Regions from separate parts of the Pseudarthrobacter phenanthrenivorans Sphe3 genome, predicted to be linked through region 1. Evidence: riboswitches for the same ligand, from Rfam matches in the RefSeq annotation. Region 1 holds a riboswitch; the other holds the start of a gene.
What was found. A riboswitch is a leader RNA that binds a small molecule or an ion and turns the genes downstream of it on or off. The one in region 1 is predicted to bind glycine.
Positions count from the first base shown of each region.

Region 2: it holds a riboswitch for glycine, as region 1 does, so the genes downstream of both, gcvP (aminomethyl-transferring glycine dehydrogenase) here and gcvP (aminomethyl-transferring glycine dehydrogenase) in region 1, are expected to answer to the same signal.

Region 1 is NC_015145.1:3,631,379-3,640,616, reverse strand. Features, by position in the region: gene ASPHE3_RS16960 (carbohydrate ABC transporter permease) at 1-291, shown strand, start outside; gene ASPHE3_RS16955 (carbohydrate ABC transporter permease) at 294-1,190, shown strand; gene arfA (arabinosylfuranosidase ArfA) at 1,261-2,799, shown strand; gene ASPHE3_RS16945 (DUF427 domain-containing protein) at 2,906-3,190, opposite strand; gene ASPHE3_RS21605 (S8 family peptidase) at 3,835-5,475, shown strand; gene ASPHE3_RS16940 (VOC family protein) at 5,453-5,812, opposite strand; glycine riboswitch at 5,954-6,051, shown strand; glycine riboswitch at 6,053-6,160, shown strand; gene gcvP (aminomethyl-transferring glycine dehydrogenase) at 6,212-9,064, shown strand; gene gcvT (glycine cleavage system aminomethyltransferase GcvT) at 9,075-9,238, shown strand, end outside.
Region 2 is NC_015145.1:829,974-839,211, forward strand. Features, by position in the region: gene ASPHE3_RS03915 (hypothetical protein) at 94-294, shown strand; gene ASPHE3_RS03920 (DUF4193 domain-containing protein) at 387-689, shown strand; gene ASPHE3_RS03925 (AMIN-like domain-containing (lipo)protein) at 963-1,514, shown strand; gene ASPHE3_RS03930 (APC family permease) at 1,608-3,164, opposite strand; gene ASPHE3_RS03935 (Dps family protein) at 3,386-3,865, shown strand; gene ASPHE3_RS03940 (MFS transporter) at 3,965-5,479, opposite strand; gene ASPHE3_RS03945 (TetR/AcrR family transcriptional regulator) at 5,615-6,154, shown strand; glycine riboswitch at 6,245-6,343, shown strand; gene gcvP (aminomethyl-transferring glycine dehydrogenase) at 6,520-9,238, shown strand, end outside.

The sequences.
Region 1 (9,238 bases):
GCCGGAGCCTGGCGTCAGTTCTTCTCCATCACCCTGCCGCAGCTTGCGCCCACCACCGTGATGATCGTGCTCCTCCAGATCCTGGCCTCGCTCAAGATCTTCGACCAGGTGTACCAGATGACCGCCGGCGGCCCCGGAGGCTCAACCCGCCCCGTGGTGCAGTACATCTTTGAAACCGGGTTCACCGGCTACCGGCTGGGCTATTCGGCAGCCATCTCCTACATCTTCTTCGGACTGATCGTGCTCGTCTCGGTCATGCAGTTCGTCATCACCCGCCGCAGGAGTGCATAACCATGGCAATTCAGACCCTCGACCGCCCCGAGTCAGGCACCAGTACCAGCCAGGACCTCCGCCAGCCCCGCAAAAAGATGACCGCAGGCAAGATCGCCGCCGTCGTGGTCGCCGCTCTTATCGCCTTCCTCTGGCTGATCCCGTTCGCCTGGGCAACCGCCACCGCCTTCAAGACCGAGACGGACGCCGCAGCTCCGAAGATCAGCTGGCTTCCGCCGTCGGGCTTTACTCCTGAAGCCTTCGTGAAGGTGTTCCAGGACGGCAACATCCCGCTCTGGACGTGGAACTCGCTCTACACCTCGGCGGCCATCACAGTCATCACCCTGGTGATCTCGGCGCTGGTGGCCTACGCCCTGTCCCGGATCGACTTCAAAGGCAAGAAGGTGCTGATGACGGTGATCATCGCCTCCATCATCATTCCTCCGCCGGTCCTGATCATCCCGCTCTTCTACCAGATGCTCGCCCTGCACATGATCGACACCTCCTGGGCGATCATCCTGCCGCAGGTCATCCACCCGGCCATGGTGTTCGTGCTCAAGAAGTTCTTTGACCAGATTCCACGCGAACTTGAAGAAGCCGCGGTGATGGACGGCGCCAGCCGCATGCGGATCTTCACCCAGATCATCCTGCCGCTGTCCCGGCCCATCCTGGCCGCCGTCGCCATCTTTGTGTTCATCGGCGCCTGGAACAACTTCCTGTGGCCCTTCATCGCCACCAATGACGGCGCGCTCCTCACCCTGCCGGTGGGCCTGCAGACTATCAAGAGCGCCTACGGCATCCAGTACGCGCAGAACATGGCGTCCGCCTTGCTCGCGGCGCTCCCGCTCATACTCGTCTTCCTCTTCTTCCAGCGCCAGATCATCAAGGGTGTTGCGACGACGGGTCTCGCCGGCACTTGACTCGACACCTTCCGCTTACCAAACCAACGCTACGAAACAGACCTGAACCAATACCAAGGAGCTGCTGAATATGTCCCGCGCACGGATCACCCTCGACCGCGACTTCACCATCGGCGAAGTACCCCGCCGCCTCTTTGGCTCCTTCGTGGAGCACATGGGCCGCTGCGTCTACACCGGCATTTACGAGCCGGGCCACCCTGAAGCGGATGAAAACGGCTTCCGCCAGGACGTCCTCAAGCTCGTCAGGGAACTCGGCGCCACCGTCATCCGCTATCCCGGAGGCAACTTCGTCTCCGGCTACAACTGGGAGGACGGCATCGGCCCGCGGGAGGACCGGCCCCGCCGGCTGGACGGCGCCTGGCACACCGTGGAGACCAACGCGTTCGGCCTGCACGAGTTTGTTGACTGGTCCCGCCAGGCTGGAACGGAAATCATGGAAGCCATAAACCTGGGCACCAGGGGAGTGGACGCCGCCCGGGAGATCGTGGAATACGCCAACCATCCCGGCGGCAGCTACTGGTCCGACCTCCGCGCCAAGAACGGCCACAAGGACCCGTTCAACATCAAGCTCTGGTGCCTGGGCAACGAGATGGACGGGCCGTGGCAGATTGGTCACAAGACCGCCGAGGAATACGGACGCCTGGCGCAGGAAGCCGCCAAGGCCATGCGCTTCGTGGATCCGGACATCGAGCTGGTGGCCTGCGGAAGCTCCAACTCGGGCATGCCCACCTTCGGCGCGTGGGAGCAGACTGTCCTGACGCACGCCTACGACGAGGTGGACTACGTCTCCCTACACGCCTACTACCAGGAGCACGACGGCGATGCCGGCAGCTTCCTGGCCAGCGCCGTGGACACCGACTACTTCATAGAGTCAGTCATCTCCACTGCCGACGCTGTCCGGGCGAAGGGAAAGCATAAGAAGCACATCAACCTGTCCTTCGACGAGTGGAACGTCTGGTATCAGCGCGGCCGGGACACTGAGGACCAGTTGCGCAACGTCGTCAAGGCAGGCTGGCGCGAGCACCCACGGCTCATCGAGGACAAGTACAACGTCACCGATGCCGTGGTGGTGGGGACCCTGCTGAACTCGTTGCTCCGGCACGGGGACCGCGTGAAGATCGCCAACCAGGCGCAGCTGGTAAACGTCATCGCCCCGATCTTCAGCGAGGAAAACGGGCCGGCCTGGCGCCAAACGATCTTCCACCCGTTTGCCCGCATGGCTGAGCTGGCCAAGGGCCAGATCCTGCGCCTGTCCGTTGACTCGGACAAGTACGACAACGCCCGCTACGGCGGCACCGACCTTGTGGATGTCAGTGCAACATGGAACGAGGAAACGGGCCGCGTGGCGCTCTTCCTGGCCAACCGCGGCCTTGAGGAAGCGGCGGACATCGACGTCTCACTGCGCGGTTTTGATGCCCGCCAGGTGGTCCGGGCGGAGGTCCTGGAAATTCCCGAAGGCGGGGACCGCTTCACCGCCAATACCCAAGACCGTCCGGGCCAGGTGGGGCTCAAGCCGCTGGAAGGAGCGAAGGCGAGCGGCTCCGAGCTCCGGGCAACGCTTCCGGCGCTGTCCTGGGCCGTCATTGAGCTGGACGTAACCAAGAACTGAAGCTTCCACCGCCGCCGCGGGGAGCGGCACCAAACGCAAGCGGACGACGGCGGGGGTCCCGCCGTCGTCCGCTTGCGTTGAGGAGGTCCCGCTTTAGGCGAGCCTGCTAGCTCTCGATTGTCACGCCGCGCCAAAAGGCGATGCGGTCCTCGATCTGCCGGGCGCGCGGCTTGGGCTCGGGGTAGAACCAGGCGGCATCCACGTTGAGCTTTCCGTCCACTTCCAGCGTGTGGTAGCTGGCCCTGCCCTTCCACGGGCAGACTGAATACATGTCGCTGTCCCTGAGGTAGCCGGCGTTGACGGCGTCGCGCGGGAAGTAGTGGTTGCCCTCCACCACCACGGTGTCCGTGGATTCGGCGATGACTTTTCCGTTCCAGATAGCCCTGACCATGTGGTTCCGTTCTGTTGGGCGCCGGCTGGCGGCGGCATGCTCGTAGGTATGTCAACGGCGCCAACGCAGGGCTTGTTCCCTAAACGGAAGCGGACGACGGCGGGAGCCTCCCGCCGTCGTTCGCTTTGTTTTGCGGTCCACTAACCGTCCGGTCGCTGCGGCTCCGGATTGGCTGGCTGATCAGCACCAGGCAAGGCTTATCGCATGAAAAGCGCAGGATTTCCGTAGGAATCTACATCCTGAACCAAAGGCCGTTTTCGTTGCGAAATCCGCGCTTACAGTTGTCTTAAAAAGCAGACTGTCCGGCTCCATGCGAAGCTTACCCTGGCAAGGCTCCAGAAGGTCCGGATCATCTGCTACGCCCGGCCGGTAACGCGGCAGGGAAATTGTCAACCAGCTCCGCTCTTCGCTCCTGATCCTTATGTTGGCCGTCACGCGAAGAGCTCTGAACGGAAAGCGAATGCATGAAGAAGCTTTTGCGCCATGCCCTTTTTGCTATTAGCGCCGTTTGTGCTGGATCAATGGCTCTCTTCCTGACCCCCGCTGTGGCTCATGCTGACCTTAGTCTTTCCCCCGCGTCTCCCTCGTACTCGCCTCCTCTGCCTCAAGGAGAGAGCCGATACATCGTTAAGTACGGCAACAACGTGAACGCGGAAGTGGAGTCCAAGTCCCTGGAACAAAACGGGATAGAAGTAAAAGCGACGCTTTCCCATGCAATGAAGGCTTCAGTAGTTGTAGCGACACCTAAGGAAATGGAGTCGCTGAAAGAATCGGCAGATGTAGCGTCCGTGGAACTCGACAGCCGTGGTTCGATAGCCGGTTCCACTTCCATCTGGGGGCTAGACCGGGTGGATCAACGATCCGGACGGGACGGGCAGTACAGCTTCGATTCTGAAGGGGCCGGCGTGAATGTCTACGTCGTTGATACCGGACTGCTCATGTCCCATTCAGAGTTTTCCGGCCGGGTCCCTGCGAGCTGGAACGCAATCAATGACGGCCATGGAGTTAATGACTGCAACGGTCACGGAACCCACGTCGCCGGAACGGCCGCCGGAACAACATACGGCGTTGCCAAGAAAGCGAACATCATTCCTGTCCGAACCCTTGAGTGCGACGGGAGCGGCTGGTCGTCCACCGTCATGGCGGGTATTGACTGGGCAATATCGCACCATGTCGCCGGTCAACCGGCCGTCATGAACCTAAGCGTCGGCGGTTTTACCAATGCCTCCTTTGACACGGCGGTTCAAAGCGCCATAAACGACGGGATAACAGTAATAGCGGCAGCAGGAAACTCCGGCCAGGATGCCTGCCTTACCTCCCCCGCCAAAGTTCCATCTGCCATTACCGTCGCAGCAACAAACGTCAATGATGCCCAAGCGTCATGGTCCAACTACGGTTCCTGCGTTGATATCCAGGCACCCGGGGTGTCCGTCAGGTCAGCGTGGAATAGCTCTCCTACCGGTGACAACACCTTGGATGGCACCTCAATGGCTGCTCCGCACGTTTCCGGTGCAGCTGCAATCCTGCTTTCCCGTAATCGTTCGCTGTCTCCGGCAGAACTTCATCAGACCATGATCAATAACGCCACGATCGGTGCGGTCAGCGCCAATAAGGGTGCGACTCCTAACAGGTTGCTGTTTGTACCCCCTCCCACTCCTCCTCTTCCCTCCTGCTCGAACCTGCAACTTGGTGATGCATGGGCCGGAGTGGGCACGCATTGTGGGTTGCAGGGAACGGCAACTTCTGTTCCGTCAACCGTTGAAGCCACGGTAGCTGCCAATGAATCACCTGCCACCGCCGTAACCGCCGTTGAAGCTCCTGTTTCTGCTTCCGCTGTCACTCCCGGTGCGGATGATGCGTCGGTTCCCGTGCGGGCTGATGCCCGCTCGCTTCAGCCCGAATCCAGTTCTGCCCAATACTCACCGGACGCCCGCACAGCGGACGGGGAAGTGCCTGTGGTTGAGCCGGAAGCGATTCCACCGGTGGCTGTCGCGGCCGATGTCACTGTGGACGCCGAAACTGCACCTTCAGAAACACCGCTGCCAGCAGCGCTGGCGGCCTCTGCTCCATCACCCTTGAGTGCTTCCGCGACAGCCCCTGTCGGCGTTACAGCAGAAGCCGCATCGGAGGGCAAGGCCGGCACTGAGGCGAACAACGCTGCTTGGACAACCGCGGCCGGATTACTGCTCTGTGGCTTGGCTTTTGCACATGCAGTCAGGAGATTGAGTCCGTCGCGGCGGCTGGCGATGCAACCCCGCGGTGCTACCGCGGACTCTTGTCGATGACGCAAAACCGGTTGCCGTCGGGGTCGGCGAGGACCACAAAGTCAGGGTCTTCCGGGTACAGCTCCCAGTCGACGCGCTGGGCGCCGAGCGAAACCAGCCGTTCCACCTCGGCGTCCTGATCGTCCGCGTACAGGTCCAGGTGGACCCGGGGGTGCTCCTGGATCGGCGTCTCGCTCAGCATGAGGGCCAACTGCGCTCCAGGGCCGGAAGCCGGCACAAGGATCACCCAGGTTTCGTCGCCGGGCTCCTGCGGGACGTAACCGAGGGCGGCGTGCCAAAAAGCGGTTGCGCGGGCGACGTCGTTGACGCCGAGGACTGTGCTGCCGATGGTCAACATCCGCCCAGCCTAAACCCGGTGGGCTGGGCCTGTCTTGCACGGGAAGGATGCCGCCGCCGTGCCTGTGGGGACACAATTTTGCATCCAGCCCCGCGATCCGGTAAGGTGTGAGCCGTGTCACCGACCAGTGGCACACGCTTATGATCTGCGGCGGGAGAGTCCTGCCGGTACGTTCTGCAGGCGCCGTAGGAGCAAATCCTCCCCAGGAATCTCTCAGGCCCACGTACCGCCGCGGCAAGGCAACTCTGGAAAGCAGTCCGGGCAACCGGGCTCACCGACGGTGCAAGTGGCGTCCCGCTGAACAGCAGGGCACTACAAAACTCTCAGGTCCCATACAGAGCGGGGAGGAACCCGAATCAAAGTGGCACCCTACGCCACCTGAATTATGGAGTTCCTCTCATGACGGTTCACTCGTCCCCAACCACCTTCGCAGACCGCCATATCGGCGCGCGCCGCCAGTCCGACATCGACACCATGCTCAAGGCCGTCGGCTACGACACCCTTGACGGCCTCGTGGACAGCGCCGTACCGGACTCAATCCGCCAGGACAAGCCCCTCACCCTCGAGAGCGCCCTCAGCGAAGTCCAGGTCCTCGCCGAGCTCCGCAAGCTCGCCGGCAAGAACAAGATGGCCGTGCAGATGATCGGGCAGGGCTACTACGACACCGTTACCCCGCCGGTGATCCGCCGGAACATCTTCGAAGCCCCCGCCTGGTACACCGCGTACACGCCCTACCAGCCGGAAATTTCCCAGGGCCGGCTTGAGGCGCTGCTCAACTTCCAGACCATGGTCCAGGACCTCACCGCGCTTCCCGTGGCCAACGCGTCCCTGCTGGACGAAGCCACCGCCGTCGCCGAAGCCGTGCTCCTGATGCGTCGTGCCAACAAGTCCAAAACCGCGAAGGACGGCAAGACCGTCCTGGACGCCGACCTGCTCCCGCAGACCATCGCCATCGTGCTGGGCCGCGCCGAGGCCCTCGGCTTCGAGGTGGAAATTGCCGACCTCACGGCCGGCCTGCCCGACGGCGACATCAACGGCCTCGTCCTGCAGCAGCCCGGCGTTTCCGGCCGCGTCTGGGACCAGTCCGCCGTCATCGCCGAGGCCAAGGACCGCGGTGCCCTGGTCACCGTCGCCGCCGACCTCCTGGCCCTCACCCTCATCACCCCGCCGGGCGAGCAGGGCGCGGACATCGCCGTCGGCTCCACCCAGCGCTTCGGCGTCCCGCTGTTCTTCGGCGGCCCGCACGCTGCCTACATGGCCGTCCGCCAGGGCATGGAGCGCACCCTCCCCGGCCGCATCGTCGGCGTGTCCAAGGACGACGCCGGTGTCCCCGCCTACCGCCTGGCCCTCCAGACCCGCGAGCAGCACATCCGCCGCGAGAAGGCCACGTCCAACATCTGCACCGCGCAGGCCCTGCTGGCCATCGTCTCCTCCTTCTACGCCGTCTACCACGGCCCGGACGGCCTCAAGGCGATCGCCGAAACCGTCCACAACAACGCCCGAGCCCTCGCCAGCACGCTGAAGGTGGCCGGCCGCGAACTGGTCTCCGACAGCTTCTTCGACACGCTCACCGTGCGCGTGCCTGGCAAGGCTGCAAAGGTGATCACCGCCGCCGAAGCCCGCGGCATCAACCTGCGCCTCGTCGACGCGGACACAGTTGGCGTGTCCGTCGATGAAACCACGACGCCGGAGGTCCTCTCCGCGGTGGCGGTCGCCTTCGGCGCCGGTCCGGTTGCGTCCGGCGAGGGCTTTGAGCTGCCCGAGTCCGTGCTGCGCACCTCCTCCTACCTGCAGCACCCGGTGTTCAACACGCACCGCTCCGAGACCCAGCTGCTCCGCTACATCCGCCGCCTCTCCGACCGGGACCTGGCACTGGACCGCACCATGATCCCGCTGGGCTCGTGCACCATGAAGCTGAATGCGACCGCCGAGATGGAGGCCATCTCCTGGCCCGAGTTCGCCTCCATCCACCCGTTCGCCCCGGATTCCCAGACCACCGGCTGGCGTGAACTCATTGCCGGGCTCGAAGCAGACCTCGCCGAAATCACCGGATACGACCAGGTGTCCATCCAGCCCAACGCCGGCTCACAGGGCGAACTCGCGGGCCTGCTGGCCATCCGCGGCTACCACCACTCCCGCGGCGAGGCACAGCGCAACGTCTGCCTCATCCCGGCCTCGGCCCACGGCACCAACGCCGCCTCCGCCGTCCTCGCGGGGATGAAGGTTGTGGTGGTTGCCACCGCTGCCGACGGCACGATCGACCACGCGGACCTGGAGGCCAAGATCGAGGCCCACAAGGACGTCCTCTCGGCCATCATGATCACCTACCCGTCCACCCACGGCGTCTACGACTCGGACGTCCGCGAAGTGTGCGACGCCATCCACGCCGCAGGCGGCCAGGTCTACGTTGACGGCGCCAACCTCAACGCGTTGGTCGGGCTGGCACAGCCGGGCAAGTTCGGCGGCGACGTCTCGCACCTGAACCTGCACAAGACCTTCTGCATCCCGCACGGCGGTGGGGGACCCGGCGTCGGGCCCGTCGCTGCCAAGGCGCACCTGGCACCGTTCATGCCGGGCGATGCCAACAAGGCTGCCCACGAAGCCGGCCACGGCGTTGCGATCTCCGCGTCCCGCTTCGGCTCCGCCGGTGTGCTGCCGATTTCCTGGGCCTACGTGAAGCTGATGGGCGGCCAGGGCCTGACCGAGGCCACCAAGTCCGCGCTGCTGGCGGCCAATTACGTGGCTGCACGGCTGGACGAGCACTTCCCCGTGCTGTACACCGGCGAGACCGGCCTGGTGGCACACGAGTGCATCCTGGACCTGCGCGAGCTCACCGCCCGCACCGGTGTTACCGCCGAGGACGTGGCCAAGCGCCTTATCGACTTCGGCTTCCACGCCCCCACCCTGTCCTTCCCGGTGGCCGGCACCCTGATGGTGGAGCCCACCGAATCCGAGGACCTTGCGGAGATCGACCGCTTCATCGAAGCGATGATCACCATCCGCAAGGAAATCGACCAGGTGGCTGCGGGCGATTTCACTGTGGAGAAGTCCCCGCTGCGCAACGCACCCCACACAGCGGCCGCCGTCGTCTCTTCTGATTGGGACCGGACCTACCCGCGCGAGCAGGCCGCCTTCCCCGTGGCCTCGCTCCGCCAGGATAAGTACTTCCCGCCGGTAGGCCGTATCGATGGCGCCGCAGGGGACCGCAACCTGGTGTGCTCCTGCCCTCCGCTTTCCGAATTTGAGAACTAAGGACTTTCCGATGACCGAGAACTACACCGCGCTCTACGAGCAGCACAAGATTGCCGGCGCCTCCTTCACCGACTTCGGCGGCTGGCAGATGCCCCTGAAGTACAGCTCCGAGCTTGCCGAGCACCACGCCGTCCGCAACGCCGCCGGCCTGTTCGACCTCTCCCACATGGGCGA
Region 2 (9,238 bases), 1.4 Mb from region 1:
AACCTAGACGCGGAGTGGCGTATGCCTGGAATTTATTGCAGATGAGACCGGGCGGAAACACAGTGACAACAAAGGCCGCGTAAGTTGCCAGGCATGGCATCACACTTCATTAGCCGGTTCCGTGCATGGCTTGCCGGTGCACTCACCTATGAGGCCGGCCATGCGGTTGACGCCACGGCCGACGCCACGCGTTGGGGGTGGCTGCCGGCACTGAGCGGGGTGGCCGTTGGGGCGGAACACGCCCGGCAAAGCCACGCCGAATCCCGGCAGGGGCCCACCGGCATGTCTGCTTGAACACACTATTGCGCGGGTAGCGGGATCATGCCCTAAACTGCTTCACTGAGGTGCCTGAAATGGCGCTGCGCAGCAACGAAAGTGAACACGCTATGGCTACTGATTACGATGCTCCACGCAAGCAGGAAGAAGACACTCCGGCTGACTCGCTGGAAGCCCTTCAGGCGTCACGCGGCGGCAACGCGCAGACCGCAGTCATTGATGTCGATGAGAACGACACCGCTGAGGGCATTGACCTGCCCGGCGCTGATCTTTCCAACGAGGAACTGACCGTCATTGTGGTTCCTGAGCAGTCCGACGAATTCACTTGCTCCTCCTGCTTCCTGGTCCGCCACCGCTCCCAGGTGGCCAGGGAAAAGAACGGCATGAAGTACTGCCGCGACTGCGAGGGCTAACCTCCCACCCTCTGCCTGGCGCCGGCCACCCTCCAAGGTGGCCGGCGCTCTTTTGTCTCCGGCCGCCGTCGTTATTCCGGATCACGGGGCAGTGCAGGAACGGTGCCGAAACGGTCAAGAACCACATGTTTGCTGCCGCTCTTTTATGGATGCGTAATGCAGCCGGTCCGTGATTAACAGTTGTGCGCCGAAGCGGCAACAGGCCTCGATTCGAACCTTAAACGCTCCTACCCTTGAGCTATCCAATCGCTCCACATTTTGGGTGGCTCCACAATGAAAAAGTTCTCCACCTGGCTCGCGGCCATCCTGCTGGCCGCGGGGCTGGGCATAGCGGTTCCGGGGCAGGCCTCCGCAACCACGTCCTATTGCGGCCTCGTCTGGGGGTCCCTGGCCAAGACTGACGGCACCCTGGCCGCCGCATCCGTCACCAACGTCCGCACCGGGCGGCATTACTGCTTTGACCGGATGGTGGTGGACCTCAGCGGCCCGGCCGTGGGCTACCTGGTGCGCTACGTGCCCAAGGTAGTCGAAGACGGGTCCGGCTTTACCGTTCCTGTCCGCGGCGGTGCACGGCTGCAGGTGACCGTGAAGGCTCCGGCCTATGACCCCAACACCGGCCAGCCGACGTACACGCCCGCCAACAGGGCCGAGCTCTCCAACGTTGCCGGGTACCAGACTTTCCGCCAGGTGGCCTGGGCCGGCAGTTTTGAGGGCCAGACAAACATTGGACTGGGGGTCCGTGCCCGGCTTCCGTTCCGGGTGTTCACCCTGGACGGGCCCGGGTCCGGTTCCCGGCTGGTAGTGGACGTCGCACACTACTGGTAAGGCAACTGCACCACGAAAGGTGCCGTTCCCCGGAAGCGGGGAACGGCACCTTTGCCATGCAGGAAGGAGCAGCTGGACAAGCCCGCCTGCGTCCTACTCCGGTACCACCAGCGCCGGAGTATCGCGCCTGAGCGTTTCGCCCTGGAAGAACCCGGGGCGCAACCGGGCCATGATGAGCATGAAGACTGCTCCGGATGCCAGGATGCCGACGCCAAGGACGAAGACCAGGCCTACCCCGAAGACCTCCGAGCCGCTGCCGAATTCGGGGGCCAGGCTGTCCACGGCAGTCTGGCCGAACACCACGAACAGTCCCACGCCGCCAAGCACCGGGCACACCAGCCGCAGCAGGAAGTGGCGCAGGCTGCTGAAGACGCTCTGGCGGAAGTACCACGCACAGGCCAGGGCGGTGAGGCCGTAGTAGAAGCAGATCATCAGGCCCAGCGCCAGGATGGTGTCGTTGAGGACGTTTTCACTGACTACGTGCATCACGGCATAGAAGCCCGCGGACATGATGCCGGCGGCCACGGTAGCGAAGCCCGGCGTCGCAAACCTGCTGCTGACGCGGCTGAACCGCTCCGGCAGGGCACCGTAGTGCCCCATGGCCAGCAGGCTGCGGGACGGCGACATGAAGGTGGACTGCAGCGAGGCGGCGGAACTGGACAGCACTGCCATGGACATCAGGATGGCGAACGGGCCCATGATGGGGGACGCCAGCGCAGTGAAGATGTTCTCGTGGATTTCGGTGTTGTTCAGGCCGTTGCCGGTATCTCCGACGCCGGCGAACATCATGGTGGCAATGCTCACCAGCAGGTAGATCGCCAGGACGATGAGGGCAGTGAGGGTGCCGGCGAGCCCGGAGACCTTCTTCCCGTTGGCAGTCTCCTCGTTGACTGTCAGGCAGACGTCCCAGCCCCAGTAGACAAAGATGGACAGCGAGATGCCCGCCGCGATCTGCCCGAAGGTCTCAATGCGGGTGACGTCGAACCACTCCCAGCTGAAGGGGATGGAGGTTTCGGACGCGGACCAGTTGGCAAAGGCCATGCCCACGAACAGCGCCAGGACCAGCAGCTGGAAGCCCACCAGGCCGTACTGCACCATCTTGGTGGTGTGGAGCCCGCGGTAGCTGATCCAGACGGCCAGGGCAACAAACACAAAGCAGGTCACCACGTTCACCGCCTTGTTCGCTGCCAGGTCAGCCAGTTCAGGCGCCCCCGTCAGCTGTGAAAGGAACAGGTAGAAGAAGTCGACGGCGACCCCGGCGAGGTTGGACAGCACAATGATGTTCGCTGCCAGCAGGCCCCAGCCGCCCATCCAGCCGATCCAGGGGCCGAAGGCCTTGGTCACCCAGGTGAAGGTAGTGCCGCTGTCCGGGGAATCGGCGTTGAGTTCCCGGTAGGCCAGCGAGACCAGGATCATGGGGATGAAGCCGATCAGGAAGATGACCGGCAGTTGGAGCCCGGCTTCATTGACGGTGGGGCCGAGGGCGCTGGTGAGGGTGTAGGCGGGGGCAATGGTGGAAATGCCCAGGACGACGACGGCGAGGAGGCCCAGCTGCCCGCCCTTCAGTCCCTTGGGACTGATCCCGGCAGTTCCGGGGGAGTGCCGCCCGGCGGTTGCTTCGGATGTGCTGGTGCGGATGGTCTCGGTCATGGCACCACTTTCTGGAGATGTTGAGATGAGGGTCACTATATGAATGGCGTTCATTTAGTATGGAGGTGTGTGACCTGCGGCGCAAGGGCAAATATGAATCGCGTTCGTTTATGTCGGTCCCCGGGAAATTAGTAAGCTCACTGAGAAATCCGTCCGGGCCCTGCCGCCCGGCGATGCGGGGCTGGTACCGTCGGCACTACCGGACCAATTGAGGAGGATGCATGAAAGCTTCACCGACACTGACCAACAACCTGCAGGCCGTGCTCGCCGACCTGATTGAACTGCATGTCCAGGGCAAGCAGGCGCACTGGAACATCGTTGGAACCAACTTCCGCGACCTCCACCTGCAGCTGGATGAGATCGTTGACGCGGCCCGCCAGTTCGCCGATGACACGGCCGAGCGGATGCGCGCCCTGCACGCGCTGCCGGACGGCCGCAGCTCCACGGTGGCGGAGTCCACAAGTCTGGCGCAGTTCCCCGAAGGCCTGATCAGCACCAAGGATGCGATCGAGCGGATCGTTGCAGCCCTTGAAGCTGCTGTTGGAACCATGCGCAAAGTCCATGATGAAGTGGACGAAGAGGATCCCACCACCGCTGACCTGCTGCACGAGTTCATCGCCAAGCTGGAGCAGTTCGCCTGGATGGTCAACGCCGAGACCATGAAACCCACGGCCAGCGTCACTGCGCCTGACTCGAAGTAGCAGGCCCGCAAGGGAAGCAGCCTGCCAGGCGCCCGCCCCGGAGTAAGGCTCCGCGGCGGGCGCCTTTTGCTGTCCGCGGCGACCATTGGGCGGGCATTCTCAGCTGGCTGCCTTGGGCACTTTCCGGAGGACGACGGCGGCCAGTCCTGCCGCCGCCGCCATCAGGACCAGCCCAATCGCCGCCGTGATGTGGACGCCCGAATCGAAGGCCGTTCCAGCTGCCTCCCGGACCGCCTCCGCCAGGGGGCCGGGCAGTCCGGCGGCCAGTTCAATGGCCCCGGCGAGCGTCTCCCCGGCGTGCAGGATGCCCTGGTTCGAGGCGGTTTCGGCGAGGTCCTCCGGCAGCCGCAGGTTCTGCTGGTAGGAGGCGGTCAGGATGGAGCCCAGTACGGCGGCTCCCAGCAGGGCGCCCACTTCATAGCCCGTCTCGGAAATGGCCGCTGCCGCCCCCGACTTCTCCGGCGGTGCGCTGCCCAGGATGAGGTCGTTGGAGGTGGTCTCGGCCGTTCCCACGCCCAGTGCCAGGACCAGGAGTGCGGTCAGCAGGAGCGGAGAGCCGCCAGTGCTGCTGCCAAAAGCCACCAGGCTGTAGCCGGCGGCACTGAGGGCCAGTCCGGATGCCACTACAAAGCCGGGGCGGACTTTCTTGACCACCGGCACCACAGCCAGGCCCGCCACCACTGTGGCCACCAGGGCAGGGATCATCGCCATTCCCGCAGCCGAGGGGGACATCCCCTCGATGAGCTGGAGGTGCTGGGCCAGGAAGAGGATGAACCCGTTGAAGGAAAACAACGCCAGGACGTTGGCGGCAATGGCCATGCTGAACACCCTGTTCCGGAACAGGGACATGTCCAGCAGCGGACTTCGCAGCCCTTTTTGTCGGCGGACAAAGGTGCTGCCCATGGCCAGGCCGAAAGCCAGGCATCCCAGGGCCAGCGGACCCGGGCCCTCCGTGGCGAACTCCTTGATCCCGAACACCACCGGGACCATGGTGAGCAGGGAGAGCAGGATGCTTGGCGCATCCACCCTGCCCGGTTCAGGGTCCTTTGATTCGGGGATAAAGGCCGGGCCGAGCGCCAGGAGCGGCAGCATGATGGGTACGGCCACCAGGAGTACCGCTCCCCACCAGAACTGCTCCACAAGCCATCCGCCGAAGATTGGACCCAGGGCGGCGCCGCCCGAGAATCCGGCGGCCCAGATGGCGACAGCCAGCCGCCGGCGGTTGGGGTCCGGGAAGATGTTGCGGATCAGGGACAGGGTTGAGGGCATCAGCATGGCGCCGAAGAAGCCCAGGGCAGCGCGGCCGGCAATGAGCCACAAGGCGGTGGGGGCAAAGGCTGTGGCGGCTGATACCGCCGCGAAACCGACGCTGCCGATGATCAGCAGCCGCCGCCGTCCGATCCTGTCGCCCAGGGTTCCCATTGCTACAAGGAGCCCGGCCAGTACCAGGGGGTAGGCATCCACGATCCAGAGCAGCTCAACACCGGAAGCATCCAGTGCGTGGGCGATGGCCGGCAGCGCAAAAGTCAGGGCGGTGTTGTCCACGGCCACCAGCAGCACGGGAAACATGAGCAGCGCCAGCGCCAGCCAGTCCCGCCAGGCGCTTTTCTCCATCGCCCCCTCGCGGACGTCAACGGCACTGCCGGCGAAGGGCGTGGGGTTTTGTTGGGAATCGCCAGTCATGCAATAACTGTACCGTCTGGACGGTACAGTTAAGAAATTGTCTTCCACCATTGGATGATGGGACCTATGGCCAGAAAACCTGTCGCGCGGGATGCCGTCCTCGATGCCTTTGAAGAACTCCTGATCGACGTGGGGGAGCGCGCGGCGACGCTGGAGGCGGTGGCAAAGCGCGCCGGGGTTTCCAAAGGGGGCCTCCTGTACCACTTCCCCAACAAGGAAGCCCTCATTGCCGCCACCCTCGAACGCCTTGACCGCCTGGCGGGGGAGGACCTTGCCGCGATGGCGTCCGCCCCCGAAGGGGCTGCCGCCTACTTCATCCGCTCGTCGCTGTGGGCAGATACCCCCTTGGACCGCTCCTTCGTAGCTGCCACCCGCCTGGCCGAGGTGGCCCATGAGGAGGCCCGCCGACGTTTTGCAGCCATCCAGCAGCAGTGGCTGGACCTGATCGGCAAGGATGTCGGACCGGCGATGGCCAAGGCGGTGCTGTACATGGGGGACGGGCTCTATTTCAATGCCATGTGGGAAAGTGGACCGGCTGGAAATGCCGCCGGCAGGCAGGGTGAGGTGGAAGAACTCCTCGCGGCCGTGGAGCGGTTGCGGGGCTGAGGACCATTTGCCCCGCTGCCTGCCGCATAGGAGAATTAGCTTCGTGCGGGCCCTGACCGGCCGCCGCACAAGAACCAACTGAATAGCCTTTGATCTGCGGCGGGAGAGTCCTGCCTTCAGGTACAAGCAGGCGCCGTAGGAGCAATACCTCCCCAGGAATCTCACAGGCCCACGTACCGCCGCGGCGAGGCACCTCTGGAAAGCAGCACAGGGCCCACGCGCATCCGGTCTCGGAGCCGCGGGCCGGAACGCTCACCGACGGTGCAAGCGGGGCCGGCGGAAGCCGGCAACGCGGAAACTCTCAGGTTCACCTACAGAGCGGGGAGGACCCGAATCGATGTGGCGTACCCTGCGCCGCCTGAGTTATGGAGCTCCTCGTGACTGTTACCCCGGCCGCCTCACCGGCAACTGCTACCGCCGCCGCCACCTTCGTTGACCGGCACATCGGCACCCGCCGCCAGGCCGACGTCGAGACCATGCTCAAGGCCGTTGGCTACGACACCGTGGACGCGCTGGTTGATACCGCCGTCCCCGAGGACATCCGCCAGGAATCCGTACTGGAACTGGCGGGCGCCCTGAGCGAGGTGGAGGCGCTCGCAGAACTCCGCAGGCTCGCCGCCAAGAACAAGACCGCCGTCCAGATGATTGGCCAGGGCTACTACGACACCGTGACCCCGCCGGTGATCCGCCGCAACATCCTTGAGGGACCGGCCTGGTACACCGCGTACACCCCGTACCAGCCCGAAATCTCGCAGGGCCGGCTCGAGGCACTGCTGAACTTCCAGACCATGGTCCAGGACCTGGTGGGCCTGCCCATCGCCAACGCATCCCTGCTGGACGAAGCCACCGCCGTTGCCGAAGCCGTGCTGATGATGCGCCGGGCCAACAAGAACAAGGACGCCCGCGACGGCAAGACTGTCCTGGACGCCGACTGCCTGCCGCAGACCATCGCCGTCGTAAAAGGCCGCGCCGAGGCGCTTGGCTTCGAGGTTGAGGTCGCGGACCTGACGGCCGGCCTGCCCGACGGCGCCATCAACGGCATCGTCCTCCAGCAGCCCGGCGCCTCGGGCCGGGTCTGGGACCAGTCCGCCGTCATCGCTGCCGCCAAGGAGCGCGGCGCCCTGGTGACAGTCGCCGCGGACCTGCTGGCCCTCACCCTCATCACCCCGCCGGGCGAGCAGGGCGCGGACATCGCCGTCGGCTCGGCGCAGCGCTTCGGCGTCCCGCTGTTCTACGGCGGCCCGCACGCCGCCTACATGGCCGTGCAAAAGGGGCTGGAACGCTCCATGCCCGGCCGCCTGGTGGGCGTCTCCAAGGATTCGGCGGGAGTTCCGGCCTACCGCCTGGCCCTCCAGACCCGCGAGCAGCACATCCGCCGGGAGAAGGCCACGTCCAACATCTGCACGGCCCAGGCGCTGCTGGCCATCGTGGCCTCGATGTACGCGGTGTACCACGGTCCGGAGGGCCTGGCGGCGATCGCCCGGTCCGCCCACGTCCACGCCAAGACCCTGGCTGCCTCCCTCAAAGCCGCCGGCTTCGAGGTGCGGCACACCAGTTTCTTCGACACGGTCACCGTGTTCGTCCCGGGAAAGGCTGCGGGTATCATCGCCGCAGCGGAGGCGCAGGGCATCAACCTGCGCAGCATCGACGCTGACACGGTGGGCTTCTCCACGGATGAAACCACGACGGCGGCAATCGTCGACGCCGTCCTGGCCGCCTTTGGCGTCTCGTCCACGGCAGATGGCGACGCTGCCTTGGGCCTGGACGCCGCCGTCGAACGTTCCTCTGATTTCCTGCAGCACCCTGTGTTCAACACGCACCGCTCCGAAACGCAGCTGTTGCGCTACATCCGCAAGCTCAGCGACCGCGACCTCGCGCTGGACCGGACCATGATTCCGCTCGGTTCCTGCACCATGAAGCTCAATGCCACCGCCGAGATGGAAGCCATCTCCTGGCCGGAGTTCGCCTCCATCCACCCGTTCGCGCCGGACTCCCAGACCGAGGGCTGGCGTGAACTGATCGCGGACCTGGAAGCGCAGCTGACCGAGATCACCGGGTACGACCAGGTGTCCATCCAGCCCAACGCCGGCTCCCAGGGCGAGCTCGCCGGGCTGCTGGCAATCCGTGGCTACCACCACTCCCGCGGTGAGGCGCAGCGGAACGTCTGCCTCATTCCGGCCTCGGCCCACGGCACCAACGCCGCCTCCGCTGTCCTGGCGGGCATGAAAGTGGTTGTTGTGGCCACCGCTGCCGACGGGACCATCGACCATGCAGACCTTTACGCCAAGATCGAGGCCAATAAGGACGCGCTGTCCTGCATCATGATCACCTACCCCTCCACCCACGGGGTGTACGACGCCGACGTCCGCGAGGTCTGCGACGCCGTCCATGCCGCCGGCGGCCAGGTCTACATCGACGGGGCAAACCTGAACGCCCTCGTGGGCCTGGCACAGCCCGGCCAGTTCGGCGGCGACGTCTCGCACCTGAACCTGCATAAGACGTTCTGCATCCCGCACGGCGGCGGCGGACCCGGCGTCGGGCCCGTTGCTGCGAAGGCGCACCTGGCACCGTTCATGCCGGGCAATGCGGCCACGTGGACCGAAGGCAACGACGTCCCCATCTCCGCCTCCAAGTACGGTTCCGCCGGCGTCCTGCCCATCTCCTGGGCCTACGTGAAGCTGATGGGCGGGCAGGGGCTGACGGATGCCACCAAGTCGGCCCTGCTGGCAGCCAACTACATCGCCGCCCGTTTGAACGACTTCTTCCCCGTGCTCTACACCGGCGAGGGCGGGCTCGTGGCGCACGAGTGCATCCTGGACCTGCGCGAGCTCACCGCCCGCACCGGTGTCACCGCAGAGGATGTGGCCAAGCGCCTCATCGATTACGGCTTCCACGCCCCCACCCTGGCGTTCCCGGTTGCGGGCACCCTGATGGTGGAGCCCACCGAATCCGAGGACCTGGGCGAGATGGACCGCTTTATTGAGGCCATGATCTCCATCCGTGCGGAAATCGACCAGGTTGCTGCGGGTGATTTCACCGTGACGGACAGCCCGCTGCGCAATGCCCCGCACACCGCGGCGGCCG